DNA from 2 places in the Mesorhizobium sp. P3_A2 genome. Region 2 is predicted to be linked to the other one. Evidence: predicted binding sites of a transcription regulator. Region 2 holds the regulator's gene; the other holds the start of a gene.
The links. Region 2 encodes PhoB, which activates phosphate uptake and scavenging genes when phosphate is short. Its sites were predicted from a motif close to TGTCATNNANCTGTCAT; they were not measured.
Positions count from the first base shown of each region.

Region 1 (4,349 bases), on a different contig from region 2:
AGGCCCGAGCGCCAGACTTCGACGAAGTCGTTGGGGTCGACGGCGCCCTTGGCGACTTCCTTGTGGAAGGTGCCGGAGGTGTAGCCGTTCTTGAAGTCGCCGATGCCCGAGGAATCGTCCACCGCCACGTCGACCTTGCCGTCGCGGACAGCGAGGATGTTGTTCTCATGGCCGCCATTGAACTGGGTCGAGGCGAAGAAGGTTTCGTTCGAGGCGCCGGTGTCCTTCGGGATCTGGGTCAGCGGGATCAGGTAGCCCGAGGTCGAATCCGGATCGGCGTAACCGAGCTTCTTGCCCTTGGCCGACTTGATGTCGGTGATGCCGGAGGACTTCAGCGCCAAGCCGATCGAATAATAGCCAGTGGCGCCGTCGGTCTGCTGGGTGGTGAGGATCGGGGTGACCGCCTTCGGGTCCTTGATGTAGACGCTGGCGTAACCGGAAGCGCCGAGTTCGGCGAAGTCGAGCGTGCCGCCGAGCAGGCCCTGGATGACGCCGTCATAGTCGGCGGCCGGGAACAGCGACACTTTTTCGAAGCCGAATTCGGTCTTCAGGTGGTCGGCCAGGCACTGGTAGTTGCGCAGACGGTCGGTTTCGTTTTCACCGCCGAGGATGCCGACGCGGAATTCCTTGAGGTCGGCCGCGTGGGCCATGCTGGTTGCCATGGCGAGCACCGATACGGCGCTGAATACCATCTTCCTGAACATTTTATCTCTCCTGTAAGTTCCGGCCCCGCGCCGGCAGCGTTCTTAATTTTTGCAGGTGCCCTTGACGCGGGCTGACGATCCCAGTCGCTCAGTTCTTGTCCATGATCTTTTCCGAAAACCGGTATCCACTTTTCGGGATCATGGATCAGTACCCGGGGAATGCCGGCTCGAGCGGGCTGGCGGATGCTTCGATCTTTTGCTTGTAGGCGATGCTGGTCGAGGTGATGGCCTCGGAGATTTCAGCGCCATTGCTGTCGGCGCCATAGACCTGGCGCACCGCTTCGCGGTTGAGCTCTTCCGGCGCGCCGTCGAAGACGACCTTGCCGGCGGCCATGCCGATGATGCGGTTGCAATAGGCCCGCGCAGTGTCCAGCGTGTGCAGGTTGGTGACGACGGTGATGCCCTCGCGCAGATTGATGTCCTGCAACGAGTCCATCACCACCTTGGCGTTGAGCGGGTCGAGCGAAGCGATCGGCTCGTCGGCGAGCAGCACCTTCGGTTGCTGCATCATGGCGCGGGCAATGGCGACACGCTGCTGCTGGCCGCCGGACAGCGTGCCGGCGGGCTGAAGTGCGGTGCGGGCGATGTCGAGGCGCTCGAGCGCTGCGACCGCCTCGGCGCATTCGGCGCGGGTAAACATGCCCAGCAGGTTGGAGACGGTCGAGCGGTGATTGAGCCGGCCGAGCAGAACGTTGGTCAGGACGTCAAGGCGCGGCACAAGGTTGAACTGCTGGAAGATCATGGCGCAATCGCGCTGCCAGCGCCTGAGCGGCGAGCCGCGCAGCCGGGAAACCTCGGCGCCGTCAAAAAAAATCGACCCCTGGCTGGGGTCGATGAGACGGTTGATCATGCGAAGAAGAGTGGACTTGCCGGCGCCGGAGCGACCGATGATGCCGACCATCTGGCCCTGCGGGATCGACAGGTCGATGGCGCTGACGGCGGTGTTCTTGCCAAATCGGCGGGACACGCCGCAGATTTCGAGCGTTGCTGACATGGCTTAACTTTCAGTCCGGTCGCAGTTTGAAGGTCTGTTAACCCTCGCTAGCGCAGCCGCATGAACCTGCGGTGTCGGATTGATGTCAGTTTTGTTACCGCCCACAGACCCGTGCGCCGGTGGTGCTGCCGCTGGTCAGCCAAGCACCAGCAACTCCTCGAAATGGTTCATGTCCTTGAAGTTGCAGAAGGCCGGCGGCTGCAACTCGATCATCGGCGCCTTGCGGGCGAACTCGGCGAGACTGTCGTCGAAGAAGTCCTGCCAAGCGGTGGCCCTGTCGTCGGCGAGGCGCTGGGTCGGGTAGGCAAAGGTGATGTGGAAGGCGTAAGTGTCGTGATCGGGGTGGCGGTAGCCGAACGGTACTGACAGCGCGTCGCGCCAGGCGCTCATGACGCGCCGGTCCTCCTCGGTCGCGCCGGCAACGGTGAGTCCGGTCGGCACGACCTCGATGACTTCGACCTTGAACGGGCCGCGGCTCCGGAAGCCCTTCAAGCGCTCCAGATAGAGGCTGGTCATGGCGTCGATGCTGGTGTCGAGCGGCACGTCCTGCGGCCAGTAAGGCAGGCGGCGGCGATATTCGATTATGCCCTGGAACAGCGTCATGTGCAGGCTGGAGATGGGCGTGAAGGCGAGCCGGTCGGCATCCGGCATGGCGCGCATGCGCTCGCGCACCTCGATGACCACCGCTTCGGAAGGCGACCCCTTCACGAGATGGCTGACCACCGTGTTGCCGGGTTCGAGGAGGAAGTTGCCCGATGTGTCGTAACGGGTGCCGAGATGCACCGGTGGCGCCGGATTGGTGCCTTCGAAGAATCCGGCAAGCGAGGGTTTGACTGTGGCGAGCATGAGCGATCTCCTTGGGGAGATGGCGTCCTGTCCGAGTCATGTGTCAAGGGTATGAAACCCGCACACCTCTACTACAGCATGCGGTGCATCACGAAAGCGTCGACATATCCCAGCCGCGGATGGTCGAATGTTTGCGGTATCGTTCCGACAATGTCGAAGCCCAGCCGACGCCACAGCTTCACAGCGCGCTCGTTGCTGCTGATGACGAAGTTGAACTGAATGGCGCGGAAGCCGCGCTCGGCAGCCTGCTGCAACGAATGCAGGCACATCGCCGTGGCGACGCCTCGACCGCTCGAAGCCGCCGACGTGACGTAGCCGCAATTGGCGACGTGTGCGCCGCCGCCGCGCTGGTTGGCGTGGAGATAGTAGCAGCCAATCACGTCGCCGGCTTCCTCCGCGACGAACACATCGTGCCCATCGGAAAACCAGTAGCCCAGCGCTTGGTCGCGGTTCCAGTCGCGGGGCAGTGCATAAGTTTCGCCGGCCCGCAGGACGGGTTCGAGAATGGACCAGATCGCATCAGCGTCTGCCGGTGTTGCGGGACGAATGGTTGGCACGGTCAAGAACCCGTGTGGGATGGATCAAAGCCAGGTTGCGGCTAGGATGCCGAAAAAGATCAGAACAACAAAGGCTGTCACGATTCCGGGCTGCATGCCAGAGGCCGGAGGTGCGGGAATGTCCCTTCGCAAGGGCTGCATGAAACCCTCAAACATCCCGTATATTAGCATTGGCGCTTTTTCCTGAACACCGGCGAAAACGCGCGAAGGGTCGGCGCTAACCGCCGTATTTTTCCAGGAACGCCTCAGCCTCTAGCTCGCGAAAATCGTCGAGCGCGGCGCGCAGCCTGGCATGGTCCCAATCCCACCAGGCGAGTGCCTGGTAGCGCTCCGCCGTGCGGCGGTCGAAGCGCTCGCGGATCGGCTTTGCCGGCACGCCGCCGACGATGGTGTAGGGCGCGACATCCTTCGACACCACTGCACCGGCGCCGACCGCCGCGCCATCGCCGACCGTCACGCCGGGCAGGATGGTCGAGCCGTGGCCGAGCCAGGTGTCGTGGCCGATGGTGACGCGCTTGGCACGCCGCTGGGCGAAGAATTCGCTCTCATGCTCAGCGTCGTCCCAATAGTCGGAGGCGCGGTAGGTGAAGTGATGCAGCGTCGGGCGCCAGGTCGGGTGGTTGGTGGCGTTGATGCGCACGCTTGCTGCAATGTTGGAAAACTTGCCGATCGTCGCGCACCAGACGGCGCAGTCCTGCATCATGTAGGAATAGTCGCCGAGGATGCTCTCGGACACCCGGCTGCGGTCGGCAATCTCGGTCCAGCGTCCCAGTGTCGAGTTCTCGACCTGGGCTGTTGCGTGGATCAGCGGCGCCTCCGACAATTTCCTGCTCATGCGGCGATTTTTCCGGCGGCGAAAGAGGTGACGTCGATGATGCGATCGGCGACCGCGTCACGCACATCCAGGTCGTGGAAGATGCCGAGCAAAGCGACGCCCGCCGCCTTTTTGGCGGCGATGAGCGCAACAACGACATCGCGGTTTTTGGCATCGAGCGAAGCGGTCGGCTCGTCGAGCAGCAGCACCGGATGCTCGGTGATGAAACCGCGCGCGATGTTAACGCGCTGCTGTTCGCCGCCGGAGAAGGTCGCCGGCGGCAGCGCCCAGAGTTTTTCTGGCAGATTGAGCTGCGCCAAAAGCGACCGCGCCTTCGTCCGCGCGACCTCGCGCTCCTCGCCGCGCTCGACCAGTGGCTCCGCCACGACGTCCAGCGCCGAGACGCGCGGTACTGTGCGCAGGAACTGGCTGAC
Region 1 covers NZ_JBFUGC010000004.1:472,512-476,860, reverse strand. Annotated here, with positions in the region: gene phnD (phosphonate ABC transporter substrate-binding protein) at 1-704, opposite strand, end outside; gene phnC (phosphonate ABC transporter ATP-binding protein) at 850-1,698, opposite strand; gene AC1DXM_RS12670 (DUF1868 domain-containing protein) at 1,834-2,544, opposite strand; gene AC1DXM_RS12665 (N-acetyltransferase family protein) at 2,616-3,107, opposite strand; gene AC1DXM_RS12660 (DapH/DapD/GlmU-related protein) at 3,319-3,936, opposite strand; gene phnL (phosphonate C-P lyase system protein PhnL) at 3,933-4,349, opposite strand, start outside.
Region 1: a site for PhoB is predicted at 1,770-1,786, ahead of phnC (phosphonate ABC transporter ATP-binding protein). Genes of this name have one in related genera too.

Region 2 (4,349 bases):
TGCGGTGTCGCCGGAAGTGATCCTGATGGACGAACCCTGCTCGGCGCTCGACCCGATCGCCACCGCACGTGTCGAGGAGCTGATCGACGAGCTGCGCCAGAATTACACGATCGTCATCGTCACCCACTCGATGCAGCAGGCGGCGCGCGTGTCGCAGCGCACGGCGATGTTCCACCTCGGCTACCTCGTCGAGGAGGGCGCCACCGACAAGATGTTCACCAATCCCGACGACAAGCGCACCCAGGACTACATTACCGGCCGCTTCGGCTGAGCCGTCCAGCGGTTGAATTTTCAGGCACGAGGATCAGGATCATGGGTGAACATACCGTCGCCTCCTTCGATGAAGAGTTGGGCCAGATCAGCAAGCTGATCCGCGACATGGGCGATCTGGCCGGGTCGATGGTCAGCGGCTCGACCAAAGCGTTGCTCAATTCCGACAATGCGCTGGCGCAACGTGTCGTGTCCGACGACGCCATCATGGACGCGCGCCAGCGGGAACTCGACGATCGCGCCATCACGCTCATCGCCAAGCGCCAGCCGATGGCCAACGATCTGCGTGCCGTGGTCGGCTCGATCCGCATGGCCGGAGACCTCGAGCGCATCGGCGATCTCGCCAAGAACATCGCCAAGCGCGTCGGCACCGTGGGCCTCAGCGTCACGCCGCGCGACCTCTCGCATTCCATCGATGCGATGGCGCAGCTGGTGCTGATCCAGGTGCAAGGGGTGGTCGAGGAATATGCCGCCGCGGATGCGGCAGCACTGGCAAAGCTCAGGAATGAGGACGAACGTATCGACGTCAAATACACGTCGGTGTTTCGTGAACTCTTGACCTACATGATGGAAGACCCGCGCAACATCACCGCCTGCACGCATCTCCTGTTCTGCGCCAAGAATCTGGAGCGCATCGGTGATCATGTCACCAACATCGCTGAAAATGCGTATTATGTGCTGACCGGCCAGCAATTGCCCGCCAATCGCCCGAAGCAGGACGAGACGGCGATGGCCACTTCGGCCTGACAAGGGTGAACTGCTGATGATCGCGCCACGCATCATGGTCGTGGAGGACGAGGAGCCGCTGGGCGTGCTTCTCCGCTACAACCTCGAATCCGAAGGCTACCAGGTCGAGGTGGTGACGCGCGGCGACGAGGCCGAAATCCGGCTGCAGGAAAACGTTCCCGACCTGCTGGTGCTCGACTGGATGGTGCCGGCGGTGTCCGGCATCGAGCTCTGCCGGCGGCTGCGCATGCGGCCCGAGACCGAACGGCTGCCGATCATCATGCTGACCGCGCGTGGCGAGGAGAGCGACCGTGTGCGTGGCCTGTCCACCGGCGCCGACGACTATCTGGTCAAGCCGTTTTCCACGCCGGAGTTCATGGCGCGCGTGAAAGCGCTGCTGCGCCGCGCCAAGCCGGAAGTGCTCTCCAGCGTGCTCAAGGTCGGCGACATCGTGCTCGATCGTGAATCGCACCGCGTTTACCGCAAGAAGAGCGAAATCAGGCTCGGACCGACCGAGTTCCGCCTGCTCGAATTCATGATGCGCCATCCCGGCCGCGTGTTCTCGCGCAGCCAGCTGCTCGACAATGTCTGGGGCGAGACGATCTATATCGACGAGCGCACCGTCGACGTGCATGTCGGGCGCCTGCGCAAGGCGGTCAACAATGGTCGCATGCCCGATGTGATCCGCACCATCCGCGGCGCTGGCTACGCAATCCGGGAAGACTAAGGCCCGGCGCGCCGTGCCGTCGCCGGCCCTCTCAGGCGACGTGCTTGCCCGTCTTCGCTTGAATCCCCGGTGCGAAAATCTCTTGGTCGACGAAGCTGAGCGCGCGCATGGCGCAGCCTTCGCGGATCAGCGGCAGTTCGTTGGGCTCGGTGTCGAAGGAGATCGATTTCGAGTGCTGGCCGCCGGCGGTCTGAGCAATCGCTTCGCGCAATGCCGGTTCGATCAGATCGAACGCGGCGGCGCTGACTCCGACCATGGCGACAGGTGCTGGATCGATCAGCGCGAACAGGCTGCCGAGGCCGAAGCCAAGCGCCTCGCCGGCCTTGCGGTAGGCTTCGCGCTCGGGGCCATCGGTCTCGCGGGCACGTGCGGCGAGCGCCCGCATGTCGGCGTCGCCGACATCGACCGGTTCGGCATCCTCGCTCATCATTTTGGCGCTGCGCCAGATGGCGTAGTTGCCGGCATAGGCCTCGACGCAGCCGCGCCGCCCGCAACGGCACAGCGCGCCCCCGGGCCGGTGGATCATGTGGCCGAACTCGCCGCCCGAGGAATGGGTGCCGGTGAACAGCGCGCCCTTCAGCACCAGCCCCATGCCGATGCCATGCGAGAGCAGGATAGCGATGAAATTGTCGCGGTAGCGCTCAGGCTGGCGCCATTGCAGCGCCACTGCCATCATGTTGCAATCGTTTTCCATGGTGGCCGGAATGCCGAATTCCGCTTCCAGTATGTCGGCGAAGGCAATGTCGGTCAGCGGCGTGATCGGCGACCACAGCATGGCGCGCGCCTGCGAATCGGTGATGCCCTGGATGCCCATGGCAATGCGGGCGATGCTCTGAACATCGAGGTCTGGATCCTCGAGCCGCCGCCGCACGATTGCCGTGCATTCGCCGATCAACTCGTCGCGCGGCATGGTCAGCGTATCCAGCCGGCGCTGCTCCTCGGCGACCACCTGGCCGGCATAGTCGATGACGGTGACGGAAAGGAAATTCAGCGACAGCACCACGGTCATCACCGCGGCGGCCTCCGGGTTGAGGCCAAGGCCGACCTGAGGCCGGCCGCGCTTCAGCGCACCGGTCTCGCCAGGCTTGCTCTCGGCCAGGATGCCTTCTTGAATCAGATCAGACGAGATCGCCGATATGGTCGAATGGCTGAGGCCTGTGGTCGCCGCAATCTCGGTCCGCGACGGCTGGCCGGCCCGGCGCACGGCCGAAATCACCATCGCGCGGTTGCGACGACGCAGATCATCGTGGCGGATTCCAACCGACATCGTTTTTGTTTTCCTCCCGGTCCTCCTCGCGCCTCATGATAGTGGAGGCATTTGGTGGTGCCAGCCAAATATTGGCAGAAGCAGGCCGCGCTGTCATTGTTTATTGCGGGTCTCGAAAAAATTCGGCGAAGCCATCAGAATCCATCAGAATCGATGTTGACAGCGCCTCGCCGTTGGACCAGTATTTTTTCGAGGCTCGAAAAAATAGAGCCTCTGTGTGCCGGCCTTCGGGCCAGTTTTGTCGCGCCGCGCGCGGCGCAGGGAGGATTATCATGAACAGATTTGCAGCCGCCATGCTGGCGGGTGTCGCCATGTCGCTGACGCTGGTGTCGGTCGCGCAGGCGAAGGACAAGGTCATCGGCGTGTCGTGGTCGAACTTCCAGGAAGAGCGCTGGAAGACCGACGAAGCGGCGATGAAGGCGGCGATCGAGGCGGCCGGCGACAAGTACATTTCCGCCGACGCGCAGTCCAATCCCGGCAAGCAGTTGACCGACGTCGAGAGCCTGATCTCGCAGGGCGCCAACTCGCTGATCATCCTGGCGCAGGACGCCTCGGCCATCGGCCCGGCGGTGCAGAAGGCGCTGGACGAAGGCATTCCGGTCGTCGGCTATGACCGTCTGATCGAGAACAAGGACGTCTTCTATCTGACCTTCGACAACAAGGAAGTCGGCCGCATGCAGGCCCGCGAAGTGTTCAAGGCCAAGCCGGAAGGCAACTACGTCTTCATCAAGGGCTCGGGTGCCGATCCGAATGCCGATTTCCTGTTCGCCGGCTCGATGGAAGTGCTGAAAGAGGCCATCGACAGCGGCAAGATCAAGAATGTTGGCGAAGCCTATACGGATGGCTGGCTGCCGGCCAATGCCCAGAAGAACATGGAACAGTTCCTGACCGCGAACGACAACAAGGTCGATGCGGTGGTCGCGGCCAATGACGGCACCGCCGGTGGCGTCGTCGCCGCGCTGACGGCGCAGGGTCTTGCCGGCACGGTTCCGGTATCCGGCCAGGACGGCGACCATGCCGCGCTGAACCGCATCGCGCTCGGCACACAAACCGTGTCCGTGTGGAAGGATGCGCGCGAACTCGGCAAGAACGCCGCCGAGATCGCCTCGCAGCTGGCCGACGGCAAGAAGACGAGCGACATTGCCGGCGCCAAGGACTTCACCACACCTGGCGGCAACACCGTCAAGTCGCTGTTCCTGACCCCGGTCGCGATCACCAAGGACAACCTCAACGTCGTCATCGACGCCGGCTGGATCAAGAAGGACGAAGTCTGCGCCGGCGTCACTGCCGGCAGCGTTGCAGCCTGCAACTAAAACCGGACCGCTATCGGTTCGAAATCTCGGCGCCGCGGCCCAAAAG
Region 2 covers NZ_JBFUGC010000009.1:108,409-112,757, forward strand. Annotated here, with positions in the region: gene pstB (phosphate ABC transporter ATP-binding protein PstB) at 1-271, shown strand, start outside; gene phoU (phosphate signaling complex protein PhoU) at 313-1,017, shown strand; gene phoB (phosphate regulon transcriptional regulator PhoB) at 1,034-1,723, shown strand; gene AC1DXM_RS21100 (ROK family protein) at 1,755-2,990, opposite strand; gene xylF (D-xylose ABC transporter substrate-binding protein) at 3,263-4,303, shown strand.